Regions from separate parts of the Streptomyces sp. NBC_00885 genome, predicted to be linked through region 2. Evidence: riboswitches for the same ligand, from Rfam matches in the RefSeq annotation. Region 2 holds a riboswitch; each other region holds the start of a gene.
What was found. A riboswitch is a leader RNA that binds a small molecule or an ion and turns the genes downstream of it on or off. The one in region 2 is predicted to bind cobalamin.
Positions count from the first base shown of each region.

Region 1: it holds a riboswitch for cobalamin, as region 2 does, so the genes downstream of both, OHA61_RS30535 (cobalamin biosynthesis protein) here and OHA61_RS12330 (ribonucleoside-diphosphate reductase subunit alpha) in region 2, are expected to answer to the same signal.
Region 3: it holds a riboswitch for cobalamin, as region 2 does, so the genes downstream of both, metE (5-methyltetrahydropteroyltriglutamate--homocysteine S-methyltransferase) here and OHA61_RS12330 (ribonucleoside-diphosphate reductase subunit alpha) in region 2, are expected to answer to the same signal.

Region 1 covers NZ_CP108796.1:6,738,362-6,743,852, forward strand. The annotation lists gene OHA61_RS30530 (cobyric acid synthase) at 1-662, opposite strand, end outside; gene OHA61_RS30535 (cobalamin biosynthesis protein) at 659-1,624, opposite strand; cobalamin riboswitch at 1,730-1,872, opposite strand; gene OHA61_RS30540 (hypothetical protein) at 1,981-2,202, opposite strand; gene OHA61_RS30545 (anion permease) at 2,215-3,459, opposite strand; gene OHA61_RS30550 (class II aldolase/adducin family protein) at 3,685-4,353, shown strand; gene OHA61_RS30555 (alpha/beta hydrolase) at 4,408-5,491, shown strand, end outside.
Region 2 covers NZ_CP108796.1:2,814,802-2,820,292, reverse strand. The annotation lists gene OHA61_RS12330 (ribonucleoside-diphosphate reductase subunit alpha) at 1-1,656, opposite strand, end outside; cobalamin riboswitch at 1,782-1,915, opposite strand; gene mctP (monocarboxylate uptake permease MctP) at 2,267-3,892, opposite strand; gene OHA61_RS12320 (DUF3311 domain-containing protein) at 3,889-4,152, opposite strand; gene OHA61_RS12315 (GntR family transcriptional regulator) at 4,363-5,127, opposite strand; gene OHA61_RS12310 (extracellular solute-binding protein) at 5,413-5,491, shown strand, end outside.
Region 3 covers NZ_CP108796.1:7,722,422-7,727,912, forward strand. The annotation lists gene OHA61_RS35250 (DUF2993 domain-containing protein) at 24-1,235, shown strand; gene OHA61_RS35255 (ArsR/SmtB family transcription factor) at 1,309-2,061, opposite strand; cobalamin riboswitch at 2,108-2,341, shown strand; gene metE (5-methyltetrahydropteroyltriglutamate--homocysteine S-methyltransferase) at 2,465-4,786, shown strand; gene meaB (methylmalonyl Co-A mutase-associated GTPase MeaB) at 4,835-5,491, opposite strand, start outside.

The sequences.
Region 1 (5,491 bases), 3.9 Mb from region 2:
GTCACATCGCCCCGGAACTTATTGACCAGATAGCCCGCGATCAGTGCCTGGTCCTCGGGGGCGAGCAGTGCGGTCGTACCGAAGAAAGAGGCGAAGACGCCGCCGCGGTCGATGTCTCCGACCACGAGCACCGGCAGGCGCGCGGCCCGTGCGATGCCCATGTTCACGATGTCCGTACGCCGCAGATTGATCTCGGCCGGACTGCCCGCCCCCTCGCAGATCACGGCTTCATACGTGCCCCGCAGCTCCTCCAGGCACTCCACGACGGTCCCGAACAGGGACTCCTGCCGCCCGCCGTACAGCGTTTTCCCGGGGGACGACCCCCCAGCCCCCCCGAAGAACCCGCGGGCGCTGAGTTCACCCACCGGCCTGCCCATCAGCACGACCTGACTGGAACGGTCGCTGCCGGGCTTGAGCAGCACCGGGTTCATCAGCGCGCTCGGCTCCACACGGGCCGCCTGCGCCTGCATGGCCTGCGCCCGTCCGATCTCCGCGCCCTCGCGCGTCACGAACGAGTTGAGCGACATGTTCTGCCCTTTGAAGGGCGCGACCTTCACCCCCTGCCGCACCAGCCAGCGGCAGATCCCTGCCGTCACGACGCTCTTGCCCGCGTCGGACGTGGTTCCCGCGACCAGCAGTCCGCCGCCCCTGTGCCCGATCATCCCCGCCCCTTTCCCGCGCGCCGTGCACGCAGCGCATGCCCCGCGAGGCGCCCTGCCGCGCAGGTCGCGAGTGTCAGCCAGCCGACGCGGCGCGAGAGCCGCACGGCACGTTCGATGTCGCCGAACTGGACAGGGCGGCCGTCACCGTTGAGTACGGGACGGTGCTCGACGCGTCCGGCGTAGGAGAGCGTTCCGCCGAGCCGTACGCCGAGCGCACCGGCGAAAGCCGCCTCCACCGGGCCCGCGTTGGGGCTCGGATGTTTCTTCGCGTCGTCCCGCCAGGCCCGGGCGGCTCCGCGCGCGTCCCCGCCCGCGAGCACCGCCAGCGCCGCGGTGAGCCGGGCGCCCGGCCAGCCCGCGACGTCGTCGAGCCGGGCCGAGGCCCAGCCGAACCGCCGGTAGCGGGGCGACTTGTGGCCGACCATCGCGTCCAGGGTGTTGACCGCCCGGAAGCCGACCAGCCCCGGCACACCGGCGAGCGCCCCCCAGACCAGCGCGCCCACCACGGCGTCCGAGGTGTTCTCGGCGACGGATTCGACGACCGCTCGCGCGATCTGCTGCTCGTCCAGGGCCTGCGGATCGCGCCCGCACAGATGCGGCAGCCGTTCCCTGGCCACCTCCACGTCCCCGGCGGCCAGCGCGCCACCGATGGCGCGTGCCTCCCGGCCCAGCGAGGTGCCGCCGACGACGGCCCAGGTGGCGGCTGCGGTCAGTGTGAAGGACGCGGCCGAGCGGCCCCGTACTCCATGGCTCAGCAGTGCGGCGGCAGCGGCGGCGCCTCCGGCGCACACCGCGGTGTGCAGCGCGCCCCACCCCCGGTGATCACGCCACAGCACACGCTCGACACCACCCGCGGCCCGCCCGAACGCGGCGACCGGATGCCCTCGGCGGGGATCGCCCAGAAGCAGGTCACCGGCCAGGCCGGCGGTGGCGCCGTACACGAATCGGCGGTCGGCACGCATGGAATCAGGCCGTCGTTCCGCCTCGTTGGAACCTCGTACTCACCGCAGGAACCGAACCGCAGCCGCGCATGGCGATATGTCCTCACTCAGGGTGTCCGCGCCCTGGTTCGACGTGACCGGCGGTGAGAGTTCCTGGCTTCCGGGGGAGTGTTCCCCCGTGACAGTGGCGGGACCGCGCCGGATTCGCACCGGCTTCCTCTTCTGCCGCCGTAGATGGCCCCGGCAGTCCACCACGCTGCGAGAACGGGCGTCAACTGGCCTTTGACCTGCACGGGAAGAGTGTGTTGGGGCACACACGCGAGCCGGGTCACCCGATGGGGTGACCCGGCCCGGACCCGACGTATCCGAAACGGCTGTCAGGTGACGATCAGATAGATCCCGTACGCCACGGCAGCCGCGCAGAGCGCGAAGCACGCGTACGCCCCGGTGCGCGCCAGAACCGCGGAGCCGCCGCTCGTGGCCGCCGACTCCTGCTTGGTCAGGCCCACCACGCCCAGGGTGAACAGACCCACCAGGGCGACGGTGGCGACGAGGCTCACGCCGAAGACGGAGCCGAGTGCTGCCCAGTCGATTTTCATGCTGATCTGTCCTTACACCGTGGCCGGACGCGTCGGCTCTGAGCCGCTCGCGGGGGCCGGAGCCGGGATGGTCGACTTGATGTCCTGCGCGGGCGTGCCCGCCGGCGGCGGGGTGACGGCCGCGATGGCGGCGGTCACGACGCCCGCGGGTTCGGCGTCCGTGTCATTGACGTTGGTGTGGTCGACCACCTGGCGGCGGGAGACGAACCAGATCGCGGCGCAGGCGCCGATCAGGAAGGCCGCGACGACCGCGACGCCCCAGTCGCCCTGCTTGGTCACGAACTCCGAGCCCGCGGCGACCAGAGCGGCGGCGGGCAGCGTCAGGCCCCAGGCGACGAACATCCGGGTGGCGGTGGACCAGCGGACCACGCCGCCCTTGCGGCCCAGGCCCGCGCCCATCACGGCGCCGGAGCAGGAGTGCGTCGTCGACAGCGAGAAGCCGAGGTTGGAGGAGGCGAGGATGACGCTGGCGGCACTGGTCTGGGCGGCGAAGCCCTGCTGCGGCTGAAGGTCCGTCAGGCCCTTGCCCATGGTGCGGATGATGCGCCAGCCGCCGAGGTAGGTGCCCATCGCGATCGCGAGACCGGCGGAGAGGATGACCCACATCGGGGGGTTGGAGCCGGGCGAGAGCACGCCGCCGGCGATGAGCGCCAGCGTGATGATGCCCATCGTCTTCTGGGCGTCGTTGGTGCCGTGGGCCAGCGAGACGAGGCCCGCCGAGGTGATCTGGCCGGCGCGGTAGCCCTTCGCGGTGGCCTTCCCGTCGGCGTTCTTGCCGATCTTGTACGTCAGCCGGGAGGCCAGGAAGGCGGCGATGCCGGCCACCAGGGGGGCGGCGATCGCGGGGATCAGGACCTTGGTGACGACGGTGCCGCCGTTGACGCCGCCGATGCCGACCGAGGCGACCGTGGCGCCGATCAGTCCGCCCATCAGGGCGTGCGAGGAGCTGGACGGCAGACCGATCAGCCAGGTCATCAGGTTCCACAGGATGGCGCCGACGAGCGCCGCGAAGATCACTTCCGGAGTGATGCCGGACTCGGTGACGATGCCGCTGGAGATCGTCTTGGCGACCTCGACCGACAGGAACGCACCGGCAAGATTGAGCACGGCGGACATGGCCACCGCCGTCTTGGGCTTCAGGGCGCCGGTCGAGATGGTCGTCGCCATCGCGTTGGCGGTGTCGTGGAAACCGTTTGTGAAATCGAACACGAGAGCTGTCGCGATCACGATCGCTAGCAGCAGCGTGATGTGTTCCATTTACCCAGGCAATCTCTTGACGTCAGTGGCGCGGTGAACGTATTTAACCTGGATGAACGGAAGATGAACTAGGGGGGGCGTCGTGGTGTTCTGAAGTGAGGATTTGTCACTCTGCTTGTCGGGGTGGCGGCAGCGCCGCTGAAATACGGCTTTCAAGACGATTTGCGTGATCTCCGTCACCCGTCCGTCCCTGTGGCATCCGGCCCCGCCTGACAGGATCGCCGCATGACCGACCAGGTACGGCAGGACGCGATCGAGCGGGCGTGGCAGGACCTCGTGGCCACGGCCCGCCGTACGGCTGCGGAGGGCCTCGTGGTGGGCACGTCGGGCAATGTCTCGGTACGGGTCGGGTCGCTCGTCCTGGTCACCCCGAGCGGAGTCCCCTACGACCGGCTCACCCGCGAGGACGCCGTCGCCGTCGACCTCGACGGCAATCAGGTCCTCGGCGACCTCGCCCCCACCAGCGAGCTGCCCCTGCACCTGGAGCTCTACCGCAACACATCCGCCGGCGCCGTGGTCCACACCCATGCCGTACACGCCACCGCCGTCTCCACCCTCGTCCCCGAACTCCCGCTCATCCACTACATGGCCGGGGCCATGGGCGGGCCCGTCCGTGTCGCGGAGTACGCCCTGTACGGAACCGAGGAACTGGCCCGGAACATGCTCCGAGCCCTGCACGAACGCACCGCCTGCCTCCTGCAGAACCACGGAACCGTCGCCTACGCGGACTCCCTCGACCAGGCCTACGACCGCACCGCCCAGCTGGAGTGGATGTGCCGCCTCTGGCTGACCGCCGCGTCTGTGCCCGGACACGCGCCCACCCTCCTGACGAGCTCCCAGCTGAGTGAGGCCTCCGAGAAGCTCCGCAGTTACGGGCAACCGGACACCCCCTGACACCGACGGCTCCCTCCGCTGGCAGGGCGGCACGCGGGTGCCGACACTGGAACGGTGCGCCCGCTTACCGCGACGGCAGCAGCCGTCACCACACTGATCGGCGTCGGCGCGGCCGTGATAGCGGCCGGCCGCTACGCAAGCGACGCCGCGCTCAAGACAACGCCGGGACGCCCGCTGCCCGGCGACCCGCGGCTCACCGTGCACTCCACGGCCGCCGGTCATGTGACGCTCACCCGCAGCCTCGCCACCCAGCGCCCCGGCCGGTACGGAATCGAGGGCGAGGACGTCCACGCCGTCATCGGGGCCGTACTCGACGAGGTGCCGCGCCGCGCCGACACCGTCGTACGCCGGCTGGAGCGGGTCAGCCACGGCAGCCTCGAGCCCGGCACCAAGGTCCGGCTCACCCCGCGGGTCTACGACGGCGACCCGGCCGGCGCACTCGGGCTCGACCACAAGGACGTCGACATACCCGGCGAACTCGGCACGCTGCCCGCCTGGTTCGTGCCGGGTCCCCGCGAGACCTGGGTCATCACGGTGCACGGCCTGGGCGCGACCCGGGAACATCCGCTGAACCTCCTGCCGTTCCTGCACACCCTGCGTTTCCCGGTGCTCAACCTCGGCTACCGCGGAGACCCCGGCGCACCCCCGCCGCCCGACGGGCTCGGGCACCTCGGCGACTCCGAGTGGCGCGACCTGGACGCGGCCATCCGCTACGCCGTGAGCCAGGGCGCCGAGCGCGTCATCGTGCACGGCTGGTCCACCGGCGCGTCCATGGCCCTGCACGCCGCCGCCAACTCGGCCCTGCGCGACCGGATCAGGGGCCTCGTCCTGGACTCCCCGGTCCTCGACTGGGAAGCCACGCTGCGCAGCCTGGCCGCCGCCCGCGGCACACCCGCGCCCCTGCTGCCGCTCGCCGTCAGGGCGGCCCAGGGCAGGACGGGACTGCACGGCGACCGGCTGCTCGAAGCCGCCGATCCCCAGGCCATGCGGGTGCCGACCCTGATCTTCCACGGCCCCGACGACGCCCTCGCCTCCTGGCAGCTCTCCCGCGAACTCGCCGCACGCCGCCCCGAACTGGTCAGCCTGCACACCGTGCGGAACGCGCCGCACGCCGCCATGTGGAATGCGGACCCGGAAC
Region 2 (5,491 bases):
GGCGAGCGAGCAGGACGCCTCGTACGCGGCGAGCATGATCCGCTCGGCGATCTTCGTGGAGAGCGCCTTGGCCTCGGGGGAGTCGAAGGGCAGGCGCAGCTTGAAGAAGACGTCCTGGAGGCCCATCGCGCCCAGGCCGACCGGACGCCACCTGGCGTTGGAACGGCCCGCCTGCTCGGTCGGGTAGAAGTTGATGTCGACGACCCGGTCGAGGAAGGTCACGGCGGTACGGACGGTCTCGTCCAGGCGCTCCCAGTCGATGCCGTCGCCCGCGACGAACGAACCCAGGTTGACCGAGCCGAGGTTGCACACGGCCGTCTCGCCGTCGTCCGTGACTTCGAGGATCTCGGTGCACAGGTTGGAGCTGTGCACGACCCGGCCGGGCTCGGCGGTCTGGTTGGCGGTGCGGTTGGAGGCGTCCTTGAAGGTCATCCAGCCGTTGCCGGTCTGGGCGAGCGTACGCATCATCCGGCCGTACAGCTCGCGTGCCGGGATGGCCTTGCGGGCCAGGCCCTCGGCCTCCGCCTTGCGGTACGCGGCGTCGAACTCCTCGCCCCACAGGTCGACCAGCCCGGGCACATCGGCGGGCGAGAACAGCGACCAGTCGGCGTCGGCCTCGACGCGGCGCATGAACTCGTCCGGGATCCAGTGCGCGAGGTTGAGGTTGTGCGTACGCCGCGCGTCCTCACCGGTGTTGTCGCGCAGCTCCAGGAACTCCTCGATGTCCGCGTGCCAGGTCTCCAGATAGATCGCGGCCGCGCCCTTGCGCCGGCCGCCCTGGTTCACGGCGGCGACCGAGGCGTCGAGGGTCTTCAGGAAGGGCACGATGCCGTTGGAGTGCCCGTTGGTGCCGCGGATCAGCGAACCGCGCGCGCGGATACGGGAGTACGAGAGGCCGATGCCGCCCGCGTGCTTGGACAGGCGGGCGACCTGGTGGTAGCGGTCGTAGATCGAGTCCAGCTCGTCCAGCGGGGAGTCCAGCAGATAGCAGGACGACATCTGCGGGTGGCGGGTCCCGGAGTTGAAGAGCGTGGGCGAGGAGGGGAGGTAGTCCAGCCTGCTCATCAGCCGGTAGAGCGCGGCGACCTCGTCCAGGGCGCGGGTGCTGTTGTCCTCCGCGAGGCCCGAGGCGACGCGCAGCATGAAGTACTGCGGCGTCTCGATCACCTGACGGGTGATCGGATGCCGCAGCAGATAGCGGCTGTAGAGGGTGCGCAGCCCGAAGTAGCCGAAGCGGTCGTCCGCGTCCCGGTCGATCAGCGCGTCCAGCCGGGCGGCGTGCAGCGCCACGAACTCGGCCGTGCGGTCGGCGATCAGGCCCTCGCGGTGGCCGACCGCGACCGAGGCGGAGAAGGAGACCGCGCCCTGTCCGGCTGCCTCGTCTGCGATATGACGGGTCAGCAGGCGGGCAGCGAGCCGGGAGTAGGCAGGGTCCTCGGAGATCAGCCCCGCGGCCGCGTCGGTGGCCAGGCTCCGGAGCTCCGCCGCGTCCGAACCGGCGTGCCGGCCGCGCAGCGCGGCGGCGGCGACACGGCCGGGGTCGGTGTCGGGCAGATCGGCGGTGAGACCGGTCAGGGTCCGCAGAAGCGCGGTCCCGGGGCCGTCGGCCACCTGCTCGGAGATGCCTGAAGCCGGATCGGCTGGCGCGATGGTCACGTGGTGCTCTCCCTCGCTCGGCTCTGGGCCGGCGGGGGGAGGGGTCACGGGCGCGCGTCAGGGGACGGCTCACCGCGTCCACCGGCCCAACCGCGAGGCCCGGACGTGTCGGCACCCGGTTCGGTCGAGCCGGATGCACCGTCGGCAGGTCTTCGGACTGGTGGGGTACGGCAAAGCGCACCACATCACACCGTTGCGGGACAGTTCCGGATTCGCACCGGATTCCCCTGCGGCGACAGCGAGCATGAGCATACATGTGGGGGCGGGGAGTTGCCGCACCCACCACATGTTGTGCCGGGGCGGCTACGGGGTGCGGGGTGCGCCTGCGGCGGGGCTGTTCCCCACCCCGCCCCTTCCCGAACTGCGGGCAAGCCCCCAGGACCCCGGACGGGGCTTCGCCCCGGACCCCGTATGCGACCTTCGGCCGCATGTCCTCAAACGCCGGACGGGCTGAAGTGCGCGGCCCAGCCGCACATCCAGCCCCGCCGGCGCTTGAGGAGCGGGGTCCGGGGCGGAGCCCCGCCACGCGGCGGAGCCGCACAATGTCACAGCGGGAAAGGGCGGGGTGGGGAACAGCCCCGCGCAGCGGCACCCGCGCCAAGACGGACCGTCAGTGACCCGCGCCCGCCGTTGCCGACGGCAGTTCCGCCTTCACGTCCGGATCCCCCGCGTCCGCCGTGTAGTCCGACGGCGACGTCTCGTCGACGCCCTCCGGCGCCTTCACCGCCCGCAGTACGAACGTCAGCACCACCGTCACCACCACGTTCAGCACGAACGCGGTCAGACCGATGTACCCGATCTCGCCGAAGCCGGGGATCTCCGCGGACGAGCCGCCGAAGTGCTTCTGCGTCGGGCTGGCCACTCCGTACGCCGCCGCTGTGCCGTAGATCATGCCGGCCGCCCAGCCGGCCAGCAGCGCCCAGCGGTGGAACCAGCGGGTGAACAAGCCGCCCACCAGCGAGGGGAAGGTCTGGAGGATCCAGATGCCGCCCAGAAGCTGGAAGTTGATGGCCACCGTCTTGTCCATCGTCAGGACGAAGGCCAGCGCGCCGACCTTCACCAGGAGGGACACCAGCTTGGAGACCTTGGTCTCCTGCGCGGGCGTCGCGTCCGGCTTGATGAAGTCCTTGTAGATGTTCCGCGTGAACAGGTTCGCCGCCGCGATCGACATGATCGCCGCCGGCACCAGCGCCCCGATGCCGATCGCCGCGAAGGCGACACCGGCGAACCAGTCGGGGAACATGTTCTCGAACAGCTGCGGGATGGCCAGCTGACCGTTCTTCACCTTCACGCCCGCCGCGATCGCCATGAAGCCGAGCAGCGCCAGCAGGCCCAGCATCAGTGAATACAGCGGCAGAATCGTGGTGTTGCGCCGGATCACGTCACGGCTGCGCGAGGAGAGCGTCGCCGTGATCGAGTGCGGATACATGAACAGCGCCAGGGCGGACCCGAGTGCCAGCGTGGCGTAACCCCACTGGCCCGCCTCCGCAGGTGCCAGCGCGCCCCGTGGCTTGTCCGTCGCCGGGTTGATCTGCGCCAGCGCGTCGCCCGCCTTGGCGAAGATGTCGTCGAAGCCGCCGAGCTTGATCGGGATGTAGATGATCGCCACCGCGATGACGATGTAGATCAGCGTGTCCTTGACGAAGGCGATCAGCGCGGGGGCCCGCAGCCCGGAGGAGTACGTGTACGCCGCGAGCACACCGAAGGCGATCAGCAGCGGCAGGTCCTTGACGAACCAGTTCGTGCTCTCGCCGCCGCCGACACCCATCACGTCGAGTACGGCCTGGATGCCGACCAGTTGGAGCGCGATGTAGGGCATCGTCGCCAGGATGCCGGTGACGGCGACCGCCAGCGACAGGCCCTTCGAGCCCCAGCGTCCGCGGACGAAGTCCGAGGTGGTGACGTATCCGTGCTTGTGCGAGACCGACCACAGCCGGGGCAGGAAGGTGAAGATCAGCGGATAGACGAGGATCGTGTACGGGACGGCGAAGAAGCCCGCCGCGCCCGCCGCGTAGATCGCCGCGGGGACGGCGACGAAGGTGTACGCCGTGTAGAGGTCGCCCCCGAGCAGGAACCAGGTGACCCAGGTGCCGAACGACCGGCCGCCCAGGCCCCATTCGTCGAGGCTGTCGCTCTCGGCCCTGCGCCAGCGCGCGGCCAGGAAGCCCATGACCGTGACGGCCAGGAAGAAGAAGATGAAGACGCTGAGTGCGACGCCGTTCACGCCGTCGTTCACTTCGACGCACCCCCCTTGCGGGCGCGCTGGTCGCGCTGCCACAGCGTGTAGGCGACCACGGTGAGCGCGGTGGAGATGAGCACCCAGAGCATCTGGTACCAGTAGAAGAACGGGATGCCGATGAACGTCGGCTCGGTCTTCGCGTACGAGCCGACCCAGAGCATCGCGACGAACGGCGCGAAGAGGCAGAGGGCGACGATCGCGCGCACAGGCGTGATCACTGGTTGTTTCTCGTCCGGCACTTCCGTCACATCTGACATACGGCGGTTCCGTCCCCTCACGTATCACCAGTTGTAATGCGCAGGAAATCTAGGGGAGGGTTCTGACCAGCGTCACCCCCCGTCCGCATATCGGTACGGCAACGACTTGGCGGTAGCGTCTCGTCAGCAGGCCGAATTCCGTTGTGGAGTCCGGCCTGCTGACGGTCCGTCCGATCCGAGCGCACCCGGCAAACCCGGGTGGCCGCCGTGTCAGTCCTGCGGCCGCTGGAGCCTGGCCACGAACTTGTACCGGTCGCCGCGGTACACCGAGCGCACCCACTCCACCGGCTCGCCCTGCGCGTCCAGCGAGTGACGCGAGAGCATCAGCATCGGCAGGCCCACGTCCGTGCCGAGAAGCCCGGCCTCGCGCGGCGTGGCGAGCGAGGTCTCGATCGTCTCCTCGGCCTCGGCCAGACGGACGTCGTACACCTCCGCCAGCGCCGTGTAGAGCGAGGTGTACTTCACCAGGCTGCGGCGGAGCGCCGGGAAGCGCTTGGCCGAAAGGTGCGTCGTCTCGATCGCCATCGGCTCGCCGCTCGCGAGCCTCAGCCGCTCGATCCGCAGCACCCGCCCGCCGGTCGAGATGTCCAGCAGTCCGGCCAGCGTGTCGTCGGCCGTGACATAGCCGATGTCCAGCAGCTGCGAGGTGGGCTCGAGGCCCTGGGCCCGCATGTCCTCGGTGTACGAGGTGAGCTGGAGGGCCTGCGAGACCTTGGGCTTGGCCACGAAGGTGCCCTTGCCCTGGATGCGCTCCAGGCGGCCCTCGACGACCAGTTCCTGAAGCGCCTGGCGCACCGTGGTGCGCGAGGTGTCGAACTCGGCCGCCAGTGTGCGCTCCGGCGGCACGGGCGTGCCGGGCGGAAGCGTCTCGGTCATGTCGAGCAAGTGGCGCTTGAGCCGGTAGTACTTAGGCACGCGCGCGGTACGGGCCACTGCCCCGCCCTCGGCTTCGGTGCCGCCCCCGTCCGTGGTCATGGCCCGCCTTCCCGACTCCTGTGGTGCTGCCGTCACCGGCTCCTCCGTCTGTTGCGGCTCACATGGTGGCACGGGCACGGTCCCGGGTCCTCGCCTGCCCTCAGGTGTCGGTCCGATAACGGACGCGACAGCCCTTCTTATACACCCTTGACACCCCTAAAGGTCTAGGCCAAGCTCCGGGTACTGGTCTAAACCATTAAAGACCAGGTCCCAGCCCCACGAGCAGTACTCGTCGTATGTCTTCGCGGTGGGCGGGGGGTTGCAGGCATCCCTGAGGAGGGTGGCGTGAAGCGCAAGCTCATCGCGGCGGTAGGCGTCGCGGGCATGATGATCGGTCTGGCGGCCTGTGGCGATTCGGACAAGG
Region 3 (5,491 bases), 4.9 Mb from region 2:
GGCCGACATGGTGGGATAAGGCGATGCGACCCCCCACACGCATATCAGCGCATCCACGAAATCCGTACGAAGAACTCGCTCAACTGGCGGACCCCGAGCCCGACTTCAGCGTCTACGACCCGAAGGACCCTCTGGAGCTCGGGCTCACCTCCGACCCGGACGACGACGACTGGACACCGCCCAATCACCGTGGCAAGAGCCGGTTCGCGGCGCTGCCCGCGGTGGTGAAGCTGACCGCAGCGGCCGTCCTGTGCACCCTGTGTCTGCTGCTCACCGACCGGCTCGCGGAGTACTACGCGCAGAGCAGGGCGGCGGACCAGCTCCAGAAGTCACTCGGGCTCGCCACCAGGCCCGACGTGGACATCCACGGTTTTCCCTTTCTCACCCAGCTGCTCGACGAGCGGATCGACCGCGTCGATGTCACCGTGCCCGACGTCTCGGCCGATCGCGTCTCGCTTGCCGAGGTGCGGGCCACCGCCAAGGACGTACGCATCGTCGGAGATGCCCCGACCTCGATCAAGGGCGCCGTCATCGGCGATCTGGACGGCGAGGTGCTGCTCTCCTTCGACGATCTGAACCGTGAACTGGGCGCCTCACAGCTGAAGTTCACCGGCAGCGGCGCGGACGCGGTCCGGGTGAACGGCGAACTCGCCGTCGCCGGACAGGATCTGCGCGTGCAGGCCCAGGCGCACATACAGCGTGACAACGAGCGCTCCCTCACCACCACCCTGGACGGCATGCAGCTCGACATTCCCCGGGTGGCCACCTACCGGCCCGGCAAGGATCCGGATCACTCCGGCCTGCGGCTGCATCGCGAGGCCGCCGAGCGGATCAGCGGCGAGGGCGCCCGGCTGAAGGCGCTGCTTGCCGTGCCCGCGATCGTGGACCGGCTCGGAGTGCCCAGGGAGTATGTGCGCCGGGCGCTGCGGAGCGAGGAGGAACTCCACCGGCTCACCAGCGCGCCGAAGTTCATCGAGCGGCTGATGAAGGTCAATCTCGTCGATGTCGTACTGGAGCATCCGCAGCTGCTGAGGAAGGTCGGCATCGATCCCGGTCTGGTCGGGGCAATGCTCGCCCTCAAGCCCCCGGAGCTGTCCGAGAGGCTGTCACTCTCCTTCGAACTGCCCCGCTCCCTGAAGGAGTTGCGGCTCCAGCACATCACGGTGGAGCGCGACGGCATCAAGGCGCGCGTGGTGGGATCCGGCCTGCGCGTCGGGCAGTCCGGCGGCCACTGAGGTGACCCGGCGCTTTTCCGGTACGGGTCCCACCGCGCACTGCCGTACCGGAAAAGCGGGTCGCCGGGCCTGATCAGGTGTACATCAGTGAGCCCGGCGTGGTCAGCAGCTCGCCGGTCTCCAGCCAGGTCTTGAGGCCGGAGAGGATCATCGGCCAACCGCCGTACAGCTCCTCGTTCGCACCCTCGCGCAGCTGGTCGTGCGTGACGGTGAGCCGGCAGGAGTCGCCGACGGGCTCGATGTCCCAGGTGACCCTCGACGTGCCTTCGGCTTTCGCCTCGTCGCTCCAGAGCGCGACCATGCTCTGGACGAGCTTGCGCGGTGGATCGATTTCGAGGATCTCGCCCTCGCCGAGCAGGCCGTCGGCCTTGGGGGAGCTCATCTCGAAGCGCCCGCCGGGCTGCCAGTCGGAGGTGACCCGCATGCCGAAGTTGTACTTGCTCCGGATCTCGGGGTCGGTGATCGCCTCCCAGAGGCGCTCAGGGGTGGTGCGGATGTAAATCTCGAAGACCTTTTCCATGGGGCTCTCCAGTCGGCTCTTGAGGCCGCTGAGTGCGGCCGCCCAGGGTTCCGCGTACTTGCTCACCCACCGGTCGTGGACGAGCCGGATAGGGACGGGGTTCAGGAAGTGGAGCTTTTCCCGGCCGCGGCGCCTGGTGACGATCAGGCCGGCTTCCTCGAGCTGCTTGAGGTGCTTCATGACGCCGAAGCGGCTGATGTCGAAGCGGGCCTCGAGCGCGCTGAGCGTCTGCCCGTCCTGGCGGAAGAGCTCGTCGAGGAGGCTGCGCCGCGTCGGGTCGGCCAGTGCCTTGAACACTTCGTCCATGCCATCCAAAATAGGTGACCGTTTGGTCACATGTCAATGACGCACCTAGGGTGATCGTGCAGCTGGTTCGCCCTGTCCTCCAGGCAGGCGCGTCGCAAGAGGGAATCCGGTGGGAATCCGGAACTGCCCCGCAGCGGTGAGTGGGAACGACCGCCGTCATACGCACTGGATCCGGCAGCGGATCCGGGAAGCGACGGCCAGTAGGTGCCTGCGTACGCAAACCCCGTACGCGCGGGCGTGCCCATGAGTCCGAAGACCTGCCACTGCCCGTGCGCGAACGCGCGCGGAGATCTCGGTGACCTCGTGGGCGGGTCGGCGGCATGGGCAGACGGCTGTGTCTGCCCTCCTTCGCGTCCCACGAGCTGTCCGAGGTCATGGACGAGTACTCGCGAAGGAGAGTTCCGTGACCAGCACATCCACCGCCGCAGGATCCAGGGCCACCGTCCACGGCTACCCCCGCCAGGGCCCGAACCGGGAGCTGAAGAAGGCCGTCGAGCGCTACTGGAAGGGCCGCGTCGACGCCGATGCCCTGAAGGAGACGGCCGCCCGGCTGCGCCGGGCCACCTGGCAGCAGCTCGCGGGCGCCGGTATCCACGAAGTCCCCACCGGAGACTTCTCGTACTACGACCATGTCCTGGACACCAGCGTGATGGTCGGCGCCATTCCCGCACGTCACCGGGCGGCCGTCGACGCCGACGCGCTCGACGGCTACTTCGCCATGGCCCGCGGAACCCAGGATGTCGCGCCCCTGGAAATGACCAAGTGGTTCGACACCAACTACCACTACCTCGTCCCCGAACTCGGCCCCGACGCCGCCTTCGCCGCCAACTGTGGCAAGCAGGTCGCCGAGCTGAAGGAAGCGCTCGCGCTCGGGCTCACGGCCCGCCCGGTGCTCCTCGGGCCGATCACCTATCTGCTGCTCGCCAAGCCCGCGCCCGGAGTTGCTTCCGACTTCCAGCCGCTCACCCTGCTGGACCGGCTGCTGCCGGTGTACGCCGAGGTGCTCCGCGAGCTGCGGGCCGCGGGCGCCCAGTGGGTCCAGCTCGACGAACCGGCACTGGTCCAGGACCAGCCGCCCGCCGTGCTCAGCGCCGCGGGCCGCGCCTACCGCGAGCTCGGAGGGCTAACCGGCCGGCCGAAGCTGCTGATCGCCTCCTACTTCGACCGGCTCGGCGACGCACTCCCCGTCCTGGCCAAGGCCCCAGTCGACGGGCTGGCCCTCGACTTCACCGGCGCCGCCCACGCCAACCTCCGCGACCTCGCGGCCGTCGGCGGACTGCCCGGCAAGCGGCTCGTCGCCGGAGTCGTCGACGGTCGCAACGTATGGATCAACGACCTCGGGAAGTCGGCCGCCACCCTCGCCACCCTGCTCGGGCTGGCCGGCGAAGTGGATGTCGCGCCGTCCTGCTCCCTGCTGCATGTGCCGCTCGACGCCGCCGCGGAACGCGATGTCGACACGCAGGTCGCCCGCTGGCTCGCCTTCGCCCGCCAGAAGACGGCCGAGGTCGTCACGCTGGCCCGTGGGCTGACCGAGGGCACCGACGCCATCGCCGCCAGGCTCGCCGCCAACCGGGCCGACCTGCTCTCCCGCGCCACCTCCGCGCTCACCCGCGACCCCGCCGTCCGCGCCCGCAGCGCGGCCGTCACCGCGGCGGACACCCGGCGCAGCCTCCCTTACGCGCAGCGCGCCGCGGCCCAGCGCGCACGTCTGCGCCTTCCCCTGCTGCCCACGACCACGATCGGCTCGTTCCCGCAGACCGTCGAACTGCGCACCGCACGGGCCGACCTGCGGGCCGGGCGCATCGACACCCAGGGGTACGAGGAGCGCATCGAGGCCGAGATCCGCGAGGTCGTCTCCTTCCAGGAGAAGACCGGCATCGACGTGCTCGTACACGGCGAGCCCGAACGCAACGACATGGTCCAGTACTTCGCCGAACAGCTCAGCGGCTATCTCGCGACGCAGCACGGCTGGGTCCAGTCGTACGGCACCCGCTATGTCCGGCCGCCGATCCTGGCAGGTGACGTCTCCCGCCCCGATCCGATGACGGTCCGCTGGACCCGCTACGCCCAGTCGCTCACCGACCGCCCCGTCAAGGGCATGCTCACCGGCCCTGTCACCATGCTCGCCTGGTCCTTCGTACGCGACGACCAGCCGCTCGCCCAGACCGCACGCCAGGTCGCCCTCGCCCTGCGCGACGAGGTGAACGACCTTGAGGCGGCGGGCAGTTCGGTGATCCAGGTGGACGAGCCCGCGCTGCGCGAGACGCTGCCGCTGCGCGGCGACGGCCACGAGGCCTATCTGGCCTGGGCGACGGAGGCCTTCCGGCTGACCACCGGCGGCGTCCGTCCGGACACCCAGATCCATACGCACATGTGCTACGCCGAGTTCGGTGACATCCTCCGGGCGATCGACGATCTCGACGCCGATGTCATCAGCCTGGAGGCAGCCCGCTCCCACATGCAGGTGGCCGGCGAACTCGCCACGGCCGGATATCCGCGCGAGGTGGGGCCCGGTGTCTACGACATCCACTCACCGCGTGTACCGAGCGCTGAGGAGGCAACCGCGCTGCTTCGGAAGGGACTTGAGGCGATCCCCGCCGAGCGGCTGTGGGTCAACCCCGACTGCGGTCTGAAGACGCGCGGCTGGCCCGAGGTCCGTACCTCACTGGAGCACCTGGTCGCCGCGGCCCGCGAGATCCGGGCCGGGCTCACGATGTCGTCCTGAGCCGTACGGTTCCGGGGCGGGGGCCGCATCGAGCCCGCCCCGGAGCCGCTAGCTCGGGCGCTGAAACGCCTGAAGGATTCGTTCCGCCGCCAGCGTCGCCGTCAACTCCCCGTCCCGCACCTGCTGTTCGAGGCCGGGTGCGAGCGCGCGCACGCCGGGATGGCTGCGCAGCCGGTCCCGCAACTCGTCGTGGACCATCGTCCAGGCCCAGTCGATCTGCTGGTCGCGGCGTTTCGCGGCCAGCCTGCCCGTCGAGTCCAGCAGCGCCCGGTGCTGCTCGAGCCGCTCCCAGAGAGTGTCGAGCCCGGTGCCCTCCCGCGCGCTGCAGGACAGCACCGGGGGAGTCCAGGCGGCGTCGGCGGGGTGCATCAGCCTCAGCGCACCGGCCAGTTCACGGGCGGCGGAGCGTGCGTCGCGCTCGTGCGGGCCGTCCGCCTTGTTGACGGCGATCACGTCGGCCAGCTCCAGGACGCCCTTCTTGATGCCCTGCAGCTGGTCACCGGTCCTGGCCAGGCTCAGCAGCAGGAACGAGTCCACCATGTTGGCCACGGCGGTCTCCGACTGGCCGACCCCGACCGTCTCCACGAGTACCACGTCGTAGCCGGCGGCCTCCATCACGATGATGGTCTCGCGGGTCGCCTTGGCCACTCCGCCCAGCGTGCCCGAGGTGGGGGACGGCCGCACAAAGGCGGCCGGATCCACCGC